DNA from 3 places in the Exiguobacterium sp. SH0S1 genome. Region 3 is predicted to be linked to each of the others. Evidence: riboswitches for the same ligand, from Rfam matches in the RefSeq annotation. Region 3 holds a riboswitch; each other region holds the start of a gene.
What was found. A riboswitch is a leader RNA that binds a small molecule or an ion and turns the genes downstream of it on or off. The one in region 3 is predicted to bind S-adenosylmethionine.
Positions count from the first base shown of each region.

Region 1 (4,192 bases), 410 kb from region 3:
CGTGGGCGACGGCTACGCGTGTCCCGGCGTCCCCGAAACCACCGACGGCACCGCCGACGGCAAGGGTGTGATCGACCGCGAACCGGGTCTCTGGCCCATACGCGGTGAAACTGGACTCACTCAAGTCGAGTTCGACGAGCCGGCCGCATTGCTTGGCCAAGGCGAGACCGGTATTGACGCCGGCATCAGGCGAACTGTCGCCGCTCAAATAGCGGGCCTCGTAAAACTTGGCGACCGTGTCGATGACGCCGGCCCGGAAGTAGTCGTACGGCGAGTCGGTCACGACCCTTGCGTCGACGATGACCCGCTCGATGACGACGCGGAACACGTCGTAGCGGTCATAGGCTCCCTGCTCGTCATAGATGACGCTGAGCGGCGTGAAGGCGGCACAGTTCGAGGCGAGCGTCGGGATGACGATCAGCGGGACACCTTGCCGGTAAGCGACGAGTTTCGCCGTGTCGACGAGCTTGCCCCCACCGACGGCAAGGAGGACGTCCACATCCTTCAAACGGAGCCGTTCGACCTCGGCGTCCGTGCATTCGCCACGGAACAGCGATGTCGGATAGGCAGTGATCGCTGGCAGGACACGCTTGACGACGTCAAAACCGTTCTGCCCGCGCAGCACGTGAGCACGACGGCCAGCGATCAATTCATCGAGCCGCTCGAGCGCGTCATCCGCATGGTCGTACTCGAGCACGGCTTGGCGGATCATGCCCGGACCTCTTCATACGTCGCGAACAGTTTCTCGATCCGCTCGACGGCCTCGTCGATCTTCGGCTCGGCGGAGACGAGCCCGAACCGGACGTACCGCTCGCCTTCTGAGCCGAAGAAATAGCCCGGCGTCACGGCGACCCCTGCCTCGTGGAGCAGCTTATACGAGAACGATTTTGCGTCCCCGTCCGGCACTTTCGCCCAGACGAAGAACGAGCCACTCGGGGCCGTGATGTCCCATCCGGCCTGACGTAACCCGTCGACGAGCCGGTCGCGGCGGGCCTCATACAACCGTGACAAGTCGTCCCGGAGCGAACGTGGCGACTCGAGCGCGGCGATGGCCGCCTCTTGGATGGCCGAGAACACGCTCACATGGACGTGGTCTTGATACGTGTTGATCGCCTCGATGATGTCGCGGTTGCCGACGGCGAAAGCGACCCGCCAGCCGGACATGTTGAACGCCTTCGACATCGTATACACCTCGATGCCGATGTCTTTCGCTCCAGGCGCCTGCAGGAAGCTCGGCGGGACGTGACCGTCGAAACCGATGCTGCCGTAGGCGAAGTCGTGGACGACCATGAGGTCATGCTTATTCGCGAACCGGACCGTGTCGTCAAAGAACGCGGGCGACGCGACGGCGCCGGTCGGATTGCTCGGGTAGTTCAAATACATGAGTCGCGCCCCCTGCGGATCGAGCGTCTCGTAATCAGGAAGATAGCCGTTCTCTTCCCGGAGGACGAGGTCGTGGACGACCGCTCCGGCGAGACGTGCCCCCGAGATGTAGTCCGGATAGCCCGGGTTCGGTAGCAACATGCCGTCACCTGGCTCGAGCACACATTGCGGGAGCGTGATGAGTCCCGACTTGCTGCCGATCAAGATGGCCACTTCGGTCTCGGCATCGAGCGCGACGCCGTATTCGGTCTGGTAGAACGTCGCGACCGCTTGCTTCAGGCGCGTCTGTCCCCGGAACGGTCCGTATTGGTGCGTCGCCGGGTCGAGCAGGGCCGTCTGCAGCGCCTCGCAGATCGAGGCCGGTGTCGGCAAGTCGGGCGTCCCTTGGCCGAGCCGGATGACGTCGCGGCCTGAACGCTCGAGTGCGGCGACTTCGGCGGCGAGTCCGACGAAATGCTGGGGTGGTAACGTTTTAAGTAACTTCGAGCGTCTGTCTGTCATGAATAGTCCTCCTATGCAAAAACACCCCTTTCCGAGGAAAGGGGTGTCGAGATACGGACGTATTCAAACAACCACCTTTCCATCTCTCAAGGTCACCTTGCTGGAATTAGCACAGTATTGAAACAATCTGTTGCTGAAGCTTCATCGGGCCAGTCCCTCCGCTTCTCTTGATAGAAAGTGTTTTTATATGCAATTGATAATTTCTGTAATATGTCATTTAGTAAACCAAACGTTACCAACCTTGTCAATCCTTATTTCAAAAATTCCTTACCGCTATTGAATCCCGGTAAAAAAACGTTCATAGTAAAAGGTGAACGTTATTCTGCAAAATTTACAGCATGAGGGGATAGACCATTGGAACTAAACCGTCAATTGATATGGAAGTTAAGCGTGATCGGGCTGATTCTGCTCGTCCTATGGAAAGTCATCAGCGAGCCGGACACGATCTCTCGGGTCATGCAGTATGCGTTTCAGCTGTTGACGCCGATCATCATGGGGATCGCCATCGCGCTGCTCCTCAACACCGTCCTATCCTATATAGAAGAGCGGTTCCACTTGAAGCGCTACCAAGGCTTGTTGATCGTCTACGTCACGTTCATCGGGATCCTTGTCGTGTCAGCGGTGACGCTGTTCCCTCGCATCTATTCGAGCGTCGCGTCTCTCATCGAGGAGCTCCCGTTTTATATTCGCCAAATCGATGGCTTTCTCGGGCAGCTGAAAACGTATGTCGAGGAGTATAATGCGACGATCGCCCAAGCGATCGATTTTAACCGGTTCGAGGAACGGTATTCCGGATGGGTCGAGACGGCCGTCGTGTCTTCGGTCGGTTACGTGTCGAGCTTCACGATGACGTTGATCAACTTGTTGATCGGGATCGTCATCTCGATCTACTTGTTGAAAGACAAGGAAGTGTTCGCCCGGATGTTCAAGCGTCTACTGTACGCGATGTTCCCGGTCGCCTCGGCGAAGACGACGATCGACATCTTCCAAGAGATGGACTATATCTTTAAACGCTACATCATCGGAAAGTCGCTCGACTGTCTCATCATCGGCGTGATGGCCGTCATCGGGCTCTTGATCATCGGCGCGCCGTACGCGCTCTTGCTCGGTGTCATCATCGGGGTGCTGAACTTCATCCCATACGTCGGGCCGCTCTTAGGGATGATCCCGGCGTTCATCATCACCTACTTCTACGACCCGTTCACGGCCCTGCTCGTCTTGTTGTTCATCTTCTTGCTGCAACAGTTCGACGGACTTTGGCTCGGCCCGAAAATTCTCGGCGACAGCGTCGGGATCACCCCGTTCTGGGTCATCACATCGATCATCATCGGGGGGAGCCTGTTCGGCCTCGTCGGGATGTTCATCAGCGTACCCGTGACCGCGATGATTCAAGTCGTCTTGTCCCGGTTGATCGATTATCGGCTCACCCGCAAGAATTTAAATGAACTGTTATGACGCAAGTCAAAATATGTTGACACATTTCAAGAACCTGTCATACAGTTGAAACGAAGAGTAAACTTTCAGAAAGGAGGACCCGCCATGTCAGTCATGACGCAGCCACATCGTATCCAATTTCATACTGACAGGTCGGGGTCTTCCGTTTCATGAACTGAAGTCACCCGCCTGTCTTCCGAGGCGTGCATAAGCAAGTAGGGACGAGTATGCCTCCGTGCATCCTTCGTCCCTTTTATTTTGTAGAAGCAGGTGAAACGCATGATTCAATCACTCAAACGGCTCGACCGTAACATTTGGATTCGCTTCCTCGGCGAGACGATCACCGGTGTCATGATGTTCATGATCGCCCCGTTCCTCGTCCTCTATTACAGCGACAAGCTCGACAGCTACGTCCAAGTCGGCGTCATCTTAGCGACCGGACCGATCATGGCGCTCATCGGCTCGGTCGTCGGCGGACGTCTCGCCGACTTATATGGTCGAAAACCGGTCATGATGACCGCCATCCTCGGTGATGCGGTCGCGCTCATCGGTTTCGCTTTCGCGGAAACGTTTTGGCCGCTGCTCCTTTTGAACGCCATGCTCGGTTTGACGAACTCGCTGTTCCACCCGGCAGCGAGCGCGATGGTCGCCGACGTGACCGAGCCGGAACAGATGAACGAGGCGTTCGGTCTCTTACGGATGGGGCATAATATCGGGGCGGCGTTCGGTCCCCTGCTCGGCAGTGCCGTCTTGTTCATCGACCGACAGTACATCTTCTTCACGGCAGCGTTCGTCTTCGCCTTGTACGCGCTCGTTCTCGGACGTTTCATCCGCGAGTCGCTCCCAGAGACGACCGAAGCGGAGACACCGTCGA
Region 1 covers NZ_SJVC01000001.1:744,974-749,165, forward strand. Annotated here, with positions in the region: gene EVJ20_RS03785 (iron-containing alcohol dehydrogenase) at 1-712, opposite strand, end outside; gene EVJ20_RS03790 (aminotransferase class I/II-fold pyridoxal phosphate-dependent enzyme) at 709-1,884, opposite strand; SAM riboswitch class I at 1,961-2,061, opposite strand; gene EVJ20_RS03795 (AI-2E family transporter) at 2,239-3,339, shown strand; gene EVJ20_RS03800 (MDR family MFS transporter) at 3,598-4,192, shown strand, end outside.
Region 1: another riboswitch for S-adenosylmethionine. It lies ahead of EVJ20_RS03790 (aminotransferase class I/II-fold pyridoxal phosphate-dependent enzyme); the one in region 3 lies ahead of metK (methionine adenosyltransferase).

Region 2 (4,192 bases), on a different contig from region 3:
GTATGTACGTGGAGTGAACACGCCGCCGCGGTCTTGTTGAACACCTCGACGTGTAACAGCGTCTCAGCGGACGGTTTACCAGTTTGTTCGCCAAGTAACCTGCCGGCCGCGTCTACGAGGACGAAATCGTCCGCGGTCCGTTTTCGTTTATCGCGTCCGCTCGCCGTGACGAGGAAGGTCAGCGGGTCGTCGGAGACACGAATCGCCAAATTGCCACTCGTTCCGGGGAACCAGTCGCGCGCGGCGAGTTCGTCTTTAATGTCGGCGAGTTCAAGCCAACGTGCGGTCACGCTCATACGTGCACCTCCTTCATGTGATGGGTGATGTCGTCGAACGTCTCGAACGGGGCGTAGGCGATGCCTTCTGCTTCACAGAGCGTGATGAGTTGCCCACGGGCGTAGACGAAATCGGCCCGTTTGGCGATCTCGAAGTCGGTCACCGAGTCACCGATGACGATCAAGCGATCAACGGGATCGACGATCGTCCGGGCGATTGTCGGTTTGCAGCAACCACAATCATTCGTGCAATGCGCGTCACAGGCGTAGGGCCAGTCGACGCGTACCGTCTCGCCTGAGAAGTCGGCGACGTTACAGTAGATGTGGTCCGGCGCGACGTGGTCTTGCAAGATCGGGTGTACGAAAAAGTCCATGCCGCCGCTGACGACGTCGAACTTCCAGCCATGTTCTCGGATCTCTTCCAAAAATGCTGGGAAACCTGGGCGCAAGGTGATGCGGTCCAGCAAGTAGTCACGGTACGCCGAAGCGTCAGCGCTCGGCAACAGCTGGAACATCTGCCCGACCCCGGAGCGGATCGAGATGTCTTGAGCGAGCACATCGTCTTTGAGCGCGTGCCATTCGGGCGGTGCGAACGCCCGCATCAAAGCGATGATGTTGTCCTCGGCCGTGATCGTCCCATCGAAGTCACACAAGATGTGAATCGTCATTGTTTTGACCACGCCTTTAACGCGGCCTCGAGCTCGTTCGTCTGGCTCGCCACGCCCAATACTTGCTCAATCGCTTGTCGGAACGCCCGGGCCCCGGCGGCCGCGCCGTCTGGGTGACCGTGGATGCCGCCGCCGGCGTTGATGACGACGTCTGTGCCGAAATCACGGATGATGTCCGGGACGAGCCCCGGATGGATACCGGCCGATGGGACCGGTAGAATCGGTTTCGTCCAGTGCGGCCGAGCACTGCCATCCCGAATCGTGAACGCCTCATCAGACGGTGTCGCAAGTGAACCGTATGGGGACGGGAACAGCGTCAAGTCGGCCCCCGCGAGGCGGATCAATTTTCCGAGCAAGAGCGAGTGGCTGATCGAGCCGGTCAAGGCCCCGGCGAACGCGGGGTGCGCCAAAATCGGGACGTTAATTGTTGGATCGCTCGCGAGTTCGCGGAGTGTGTCGAGCCCGTATGTATAGACGTTGAACAACAGTGCCGTCGCGCCCGCCTCGATCAAGCGGAGCGCTTGGTCACGCAGCCCGAACACCGGACCGCTGAGCGTGATGGCATAGAGCGAACGTTTCCCGGTCGTTTCGAACTGTTCTTGGATGACGGCCGCCCCGATTTTAGCTCGTTCAAGCGACGGAGTGAGCGGGTTGTCGTATAGGATTTCATCATCTTTGACGATGTCGATGCCGCCGGCGAGCTGGTCTCGAAGTTGCTGTTCTAAGAAGCGTAAATCACGGCCGATGATCCCTTTAAAGATGCTCATGACGAGCGGGCGATCATGTACGTCGAGCAACTCACGAACGCCTTGAACACCGAACTTTGCTCCGGGGAATTCAGATGCAAGCGTTTCGGGTAACGTTAAGTCGATCAAGCGTACCGAGTCATCGAGCGATAATTTCCCGAACGTCGTCGTCAAGATGGATGAGAAGTCGGGCGTGACGTTATGGAGCGGATAACGGATTGTGAAGCGGCTCGTTGTTTCCGTATGCGTCGTTGAGACGACCTCGCCCCGATACGCCTTTAATTGTTCTTGCTCTAGGTGAGGCAGTTCCGTCCACGTGCCGACGGTCAGTTCGAGGGCGATTTTCTCGGCGACAGTCGCGACGCGGTCCGTCCGGCTGATTTCATATGTGGCAGTAATACTCATGTTCGTTCCTCCTTCCGGTCAAACAAAAAATGACCCCATGCCGAGGCAAGAGGTCATCATAAAAAAATGAACTCTTATCTCTCAGCTTACGCTGCAAGAATTAGCACCGTGCCCAATCGGGTCGGTTGCTGCGACATCATCGGGCTTGTCCCCTCCGTCTGCTCTTGATAAGAATGTATTTTGAAGTTGTGAAATTTAATTGAATTTTGTCACACAATATCCGGTTCGTCAATTCCTTTTTTTGAGAAAAAAAGTTTGAGTTCGTTGTTACCATATATGCATAAAAAAAGTGACCGTTGCTCCAGCAAATTGCCGTTGACAAAGGTGGGGTCGAGTCCGTAATATTCATCACAACAAGTTCACACAATCGAATACGACACTCTTATCGCGAGTTGGCAGAGGGAATTGGCCCGATGATGCCGCAGCAACCGACCAGTAGGCACGGTGCTACATCCACCAGACATACGTCTGACAGATGAGAGGAACAACCGTTACGGCTGTGCCTCTTTCTCGCGGAGAAAGGGGCTTTTTTTGTGGGGAATATACCGAAAGGGGAAACAGACATGGCTTATCAACCATTTACAGAACAGACAGTCGTCGAGCACGTCAGAACGTTAGGGTTACTCGAAGATGGGGGCATCGCGCATTGCGAGGAGATCGGGGACGGCAACTTGAACCTCGTCTTCCGCATCCGTCAAGGCGAAACGAGCCTCATCGTCAAGCAGGCGCTACCGTATGCGAAAGTCGTCGGCGAGAGTTGGCCGCTCACACTTGAACGGGCGTGGATCGAGCAGCTCGCGTTGCGCGAATTCGCCAGCGTCGTCCCGCGTTTCGTCCCGGTCGTTCTCGGCAGTGACCGAACGCTCGCCTACACGATTTTAGAAGACTTGTCTGACTTTGATATCGTCCGGACGGGCTATTTGGAAGGGAAAACGTATCCTGAACTTGCCCGTCACATCGGTGAGTTTTTAGGACAGACGTTGTTTGAGACGTCCGACTATGCGGCCGGCCCGATTGAGAAGAAGCGGAAAGAACGGGATTATTACAACCCGGAACTATGCGATATCACTGAAAAACTGATCTTCACCGATCCGTACAAAGATGCCGAATCGAACAACATCGAAACCGCGCTCCGTCAGGACGTCGAAGCGCTTTGGCGTGACCAGAAATTGAAAGTGGAGGTCACGAAACTGAAAGTCGGTTTCGTCACGAAACACGACGCGCTCTTGCACGGGGACTTACATACAGGCAGCATCTTCGCGACGCAACAAGAGACGAAAGTCATCGATTCGGAGTTCGCTTTTTATGGACCGTTCGGCTTTGACATCGGGCAAATTGTCGCCCATTTGACGCTATCGACGTTCCATGACCCACTCAAACGGTTCGAGCGGTTCACCGACGTATTGACGGTATGGGAGACGTTTGAGAAGACGTTCCGGACGAAGTTTGAGACGGCGGTCGAACCGTTCAACACGGACGGGTTCGTCGATGAACTACTTCAAACCATCTTTAGCGACACGATTGGCTATGCCGGATGCGAACTGATTCGCCGCACCATCGGCCTCGCCGGAGTCAATGACCTCGAGACGTTACCGGAAACGGTCCGGCTCGAGCGGAAACGGGAAGCGCTCACGCTCGGCACGACGCTCATTAAACAGCGCCACGATATCCGTTCGATCGATGAATTAGTGACGCTGTTAGCGGGGGTACGCGTATGACAGTCCAAAACATTCGCTTCGAACCGTCCCGGGACGAGCTCGTCATTTTAGACCAAACGTTACTGCCCCATGAGGAGCGGTACGTGACGATCGCGACGCTCGAACAGGCGGAGCACGCCATCGAGACGTTACAAGTCCGAGGCGCGCCGGCCATCGCCTATTTCGGCGCATTCGTGCTCGCGAAAGAAGCGGTCCGGCTTCAAGATGACCCGGACTTCACACGCCGGCTCGACCTCGTCGGCCGTCGGTTGATCGCGACGCGACCGACGGCGGTCAATCTTCAAAACGTGATCGAGTCGCTTCTCGGATTCAACGTCGGAGACGACTTTGAAAGAATCGCGACTGACATCAAACATCGGGCCATCGCGCTGTTCGAGCGA
Region 2 covers NZ_SJVC01000005.1:900-5,091, reverse strand. Annotated here, with positions in the region: gene EVJ20_RS11705 (methylthioribulose 1-phosphate dehydratase) at 1-296, opposite strand, end outside; gene EVJ20_RS11700 (2-hydroxy-3-keto-5-methylthiopentenyl-1-phosphate phosphatase) at 293-943, opposite strand; gene EVJ20_RS11695 (2,3-diketo-5-methylthiopentyl-1-phosphate enolase) at 940-2,094, opposite strand; SAM riboswitch class I at 2,166-2,268, opposite strand; SAM riboswitch class I at 2,474-2,576, shown strand; gene mtnK (S-methyl-5-thioribose kinase) at 2,658-3,812, shown strand; gene mtnA (S-methyl-5-thioribose-1-phosphate isomerase) at 3,809-4,192, shown strand, end outside.
Region 2: another riboswitch for S-adenosylmethionine. It lies ahead of mtnK (S-methyl-5-thioribose kinase); the one in region 3 lies ahead of metK (methionine adenosyltransferase).

Region 3 (4,192 bases):
CGCGCTTCGACATCGTAATGAGCCGTATCTTTCCAAGTGTCACGTGGGTTGAGCACGTCTTGTGGGACGCCATCGATATGGACCGGGATGTCGACGTTGAAGATGTCGTGCTTGACAGTGTCGACGTCACGCAATTGACCATTGATCGCGGCGTTCACCATGGCCCGTGTGTAGCTGAGCTTCATACGTGATCCTTCACCGTAAGCCCCGCCGGTCCAACCCGTGTTGACGAGGTAGACGTCGACGTTATGCTGTTCGATCAACTTACCGAGCATGTCGGCGTACCGTTCCGGGGCGAGCGGTAAGAACGGTGAGCCGAAGCAAGTCGAGAACGTTGCTTGTGGCTCGGTCACGCCGCGCTCCGTCCCGGCTAGTTTTGATGTGTAGCCAGATAGGAAGTGATACATCGCCTGCTCTTTCGTCAACTTGCTGATCGGCGGGAGCACCCCGTAAGCATCGGCCGTCAAGAAGACGATCGTGTTCGGGTGACCGGCCCGTGAAGGGAGCATCGCGTTATCGATGTATTGAATCGGATAAGCTGCTCGCGTATTTTCGGTGAGCGAGATGTTTTTGTAGTCGGGTGAGCGGTCTTCGTTCAAGATGACGTTTTCGATCAACGATCCGAAACGGATAGCGTCATAAATTTGCGGCTCGTTCTCACGCGACAAGTTGATCGTCTTGGCGTAGCAACCGCCTTCGATGTTGAAGATGCCGTCTGGTGACCAACCGTGTTCATCGTCACCGATGAGATGACGTTCCATATCGGCTGATAGCGTCGTCTTCCCCGTGCCCGATAGTCCGAAGAAGAGCGCCGTCTCTCCGGCGTCCGAGACGTTGGCCGAGCAATGCATCGACAAGACGTGCTGTTCAGGTAATAGGAAGTTCATGACCGAGAAAATCGATTTTTTAATTTCGCCGCCGTATTCTGTTCCCCCGATCAGAATGGTACGCTTGGCGAACGAGACGAGGATAAACGTTTCTGAGTTCGTCCCGTCAACTGCTGGGTCGGCCTTGTAGCTCGGTGCATAAATGACCGTGAACGGGTCAAATGCAGCTCTCGCTGGCCACTCACGCAAGAACAACTGCTTCGCGAACAAGCTGTGCCACGCGTACTCGGTGATGGCGCGTACAGGTAGCGTGTAGTGCTCGTCAGCTCCAGCCGAAGCTTCGAGATAATACAGCTTCTGTTTCGTCTCGAGATGAGTGAGGACTTTGTCGAGAAGAGCGGTGAACTTGTCTTCTGCGATCGGCTGATTGACCGGCCCCCAGTCCACTAACGAGTTGCTGACTTCATCTTTGACGACGAATTTGTCTTTCGGTGACCGCCCTGTGAATTTCCCTGTACTGACCGATAAAGCCCCGTCTTTCGTCAGTACGCCTTCACCGTTACGAATGGCTTCTTCCACCAGTTCTGGAACGGTTAAGTTCCGTAATACATCGGCACCCTTAATTAATTCTTCGATTTTCAGGAGCGTAGTCGCCATCCTGAGTCCCACCTTTCCCCTAAATAGATGTGGATGAAATCCGCATACTTCCGCGATTAATTAGTATGACACTTTTTATTATATGTGACACACTAATCAAAAACAAGCATTTCTTTACCCTTTAAAGTAAGCGCTTTCTTACAAAGACATTCTAACATATTCTGTATAAGCGGGGAGTGAAAAAACGGAAACCGTCAAAAAAATGTTTGATATTTCACAAACATAAATGATTTCCGTGATTACGAAGAAATTTACAAATTAAGCAGATACGCTTGACAGAACGGTATGGCATTTATATGATGGTGTTCGTAACGGATACTCTTATTCTGAGCGGTGGAGGGAACAAGGCCCTACGAAGCCCAGCAACCGTCCGATCCTGTAGTCTTTTTCGGAAAAGGTGCTATCCTGAAGCGAAGCGACAGCTTCGAACGATAAGAGGGTAAGGAAGAACGATTCAACCTTTCCCATTGAACGTGGCGAAAGGTTTTTTTCATTACCGTCCCAAAGCAACGCGTAAGGGGAACGAGTACCGTCCACACATCACCCTTATTAATAGGAGGTTTTTCGAAATGTCAAACTTGAACCGTCGACTTTTCACTTCGGAGTCCGTCACTGAAGGACATCCGGATAAAATTTGTGACCAAATCTCAGATGCGATTTTGGATGCAATTTTGGCTGAAGATCCAAACGCCCGCGTTGCGGCTGAGACGTCTGTCACGACAGGTCTCGTGCTCGTAGCTGGTGAAATCACGACATCGACTTACGTGGATATCCCGAAAGTTGTACGTGAAACTGTTCGTGAGATCGGCTACACGCGCGCCAAATATGGTTTTGACGCTGAGACTTGTGCTGTACTCACAGCAATCGACGAGCAGTCGGCAGACATCGCACTCGGTGTCGACCAAGCGCTCGAAGCTCGTGAAGGTCAAATGACTGACGAAGAAATCGATGCGATCGGTGCCGGTGACCAAGGCCTCATGTTCGGTTATGCAACGAACGAGACACCTGAACTCATGCCGCTCCCGATCTCACTCGCTCACAAATTGTCACGTCGCTTGGCAGAAGTCCGCAAAAACGGAACGCTCACTTACCTTCGTCCAGACGGTAAGACGCAAGTAACTGTCGAATACGACCAAGACAACAACCCGGTCCGTATCGATACGATCGTCATCTCGACGCAACACGCAGAAGACATCACGCTCGAGCAGATCCAAGCGGACCTTAAAGAACATGTGATCGAAGCAGTCATCCCGGCTGAACTCATCGACGCCGAGACAAAATACTTCATCAACCCGACTGGCCGTTTCGTCATCGGTGGACCACAAGGTGATGCAGGTCTCACAGGACGTAAAATCATCGTCGACACATACGGTGGATACGCTCGCCACGGCGGTGGTGCGTTCTCAGGTAAAGATCCTACAAAAGTTGACCGTTCGGCAGCATACGCGGCCCGCTACGTGGCGAAAAACCTCGTGGCAGCTGGACTTGCTGACAAAGCGGAAGTTCAACTTGCATACGCGATCGGTGTCGCACACCCGGTTTCAATCGCGGTGGACACGTTCGGCACTGGTAAATTGAGCGAGACTGAACTCGTTGAACTCATTCGTGAGAACTTCGACCTTCGTCCGGCCGGCATCATCAAGATGCTCGACCTTCGTCGCCCGATCTACAGACAGACAGCAGCTTACGGACACTTTGGTCGCACAGACGTTGAACTCCCATGGGAGCAGACGGACAAAGCGGCAGTGCTTGAAGAAGGCGCAAAACGTTTCGCATAAGCATAAAAAAACGACCTTTCGCGAGAAAGGTCGTTTTTATTATGCTTGTGGTTTATTTTCGTTTGTTGCGTTCTCGTTGCCGAGTGCCGTATCTTTCGCCTCGACGACTTTCTCACCAATATCTTGTAAATCTGATTTTGTTTCCTGGGCCGTCTCGACGACTTTGTTCACGTCTTCTTTGACCGTGTCGACTTCACCGACAACTTTTTCATAGACGTTTTGCACATCGGTCGACACTTCTTGAATCATACCCGACGCCGATTTCACTTGCTCGATGACTTGAGACGCTTTACCGGACGGATCTTCTTTGATCGTGTCGACGAGACCGCCGACAGACGACTTCGCATTCGTGAGCGACTGTTTCGTCGTCTCGCGGTTCGACGAGCTAAGTAGGGCGATCAGACCGCCGACGAGCGCACCGAGAAGCATTCCGGTCACGACGTTGATTCTAGGACCACCCGAGTTGGTTTGGTCGAATTGGCGATTCGGGTTGTTAGCGTTAGCTGCGTGCGGATCGTTTTGTAATGTTGGTTCCATGTCTAAACACTCCTTTGTAAGTTGGCATTGGTACTCATATACCCTAGTTAAAATAGAAAATAACGTTCTGCTTGATTTCGACACGAAAAAGTAATAGAAGAGCAGGATATTTTTTACGTGATGGGGAATGATAGTACTAGATTGGCCAAAAGGGGGAAGCTGTTATGAAGATGCGGGAAGCCGTACCAGAAGATGCCGCCACGATTCGAGATATCGCACTTGCGACCATCAGTGTGACAGATGACGTTCGGTCTAAGGTGATGGAGCGCGCCTATCAACAAGAAGAGATCGTCCGGGCCATCGGTTCGAGTGAAGAAGCGAAAGAACAGTTGTTCATCGTCGGTGAGGCCGAAGGAGACGTCATCGGGTTTTACCATGCGATCGACCGCGGTG
Region 3 covers NZ_SJVC01000001.1:1,159,154-1,163,345, reverse strand. Annotated here, with positions in the region: gene pckA (phosphoenolpyruvate carboxykinase (ATP)) at 1-1,484, opposite strand, end outside; SAM riboswitch class I at 1,803-1,922, shown strand; gene metK (methionine adenosyltransferase) at 2,054-3,262, shown strand; gene EVJ20_RS05935 (YtxH domain-containing protein) at 3,302-3,799, opposite strand; gene EVJ20_RS05930 (GNAT family N-acetyltransferase) at 3,964-4,192, shown strand, end outside.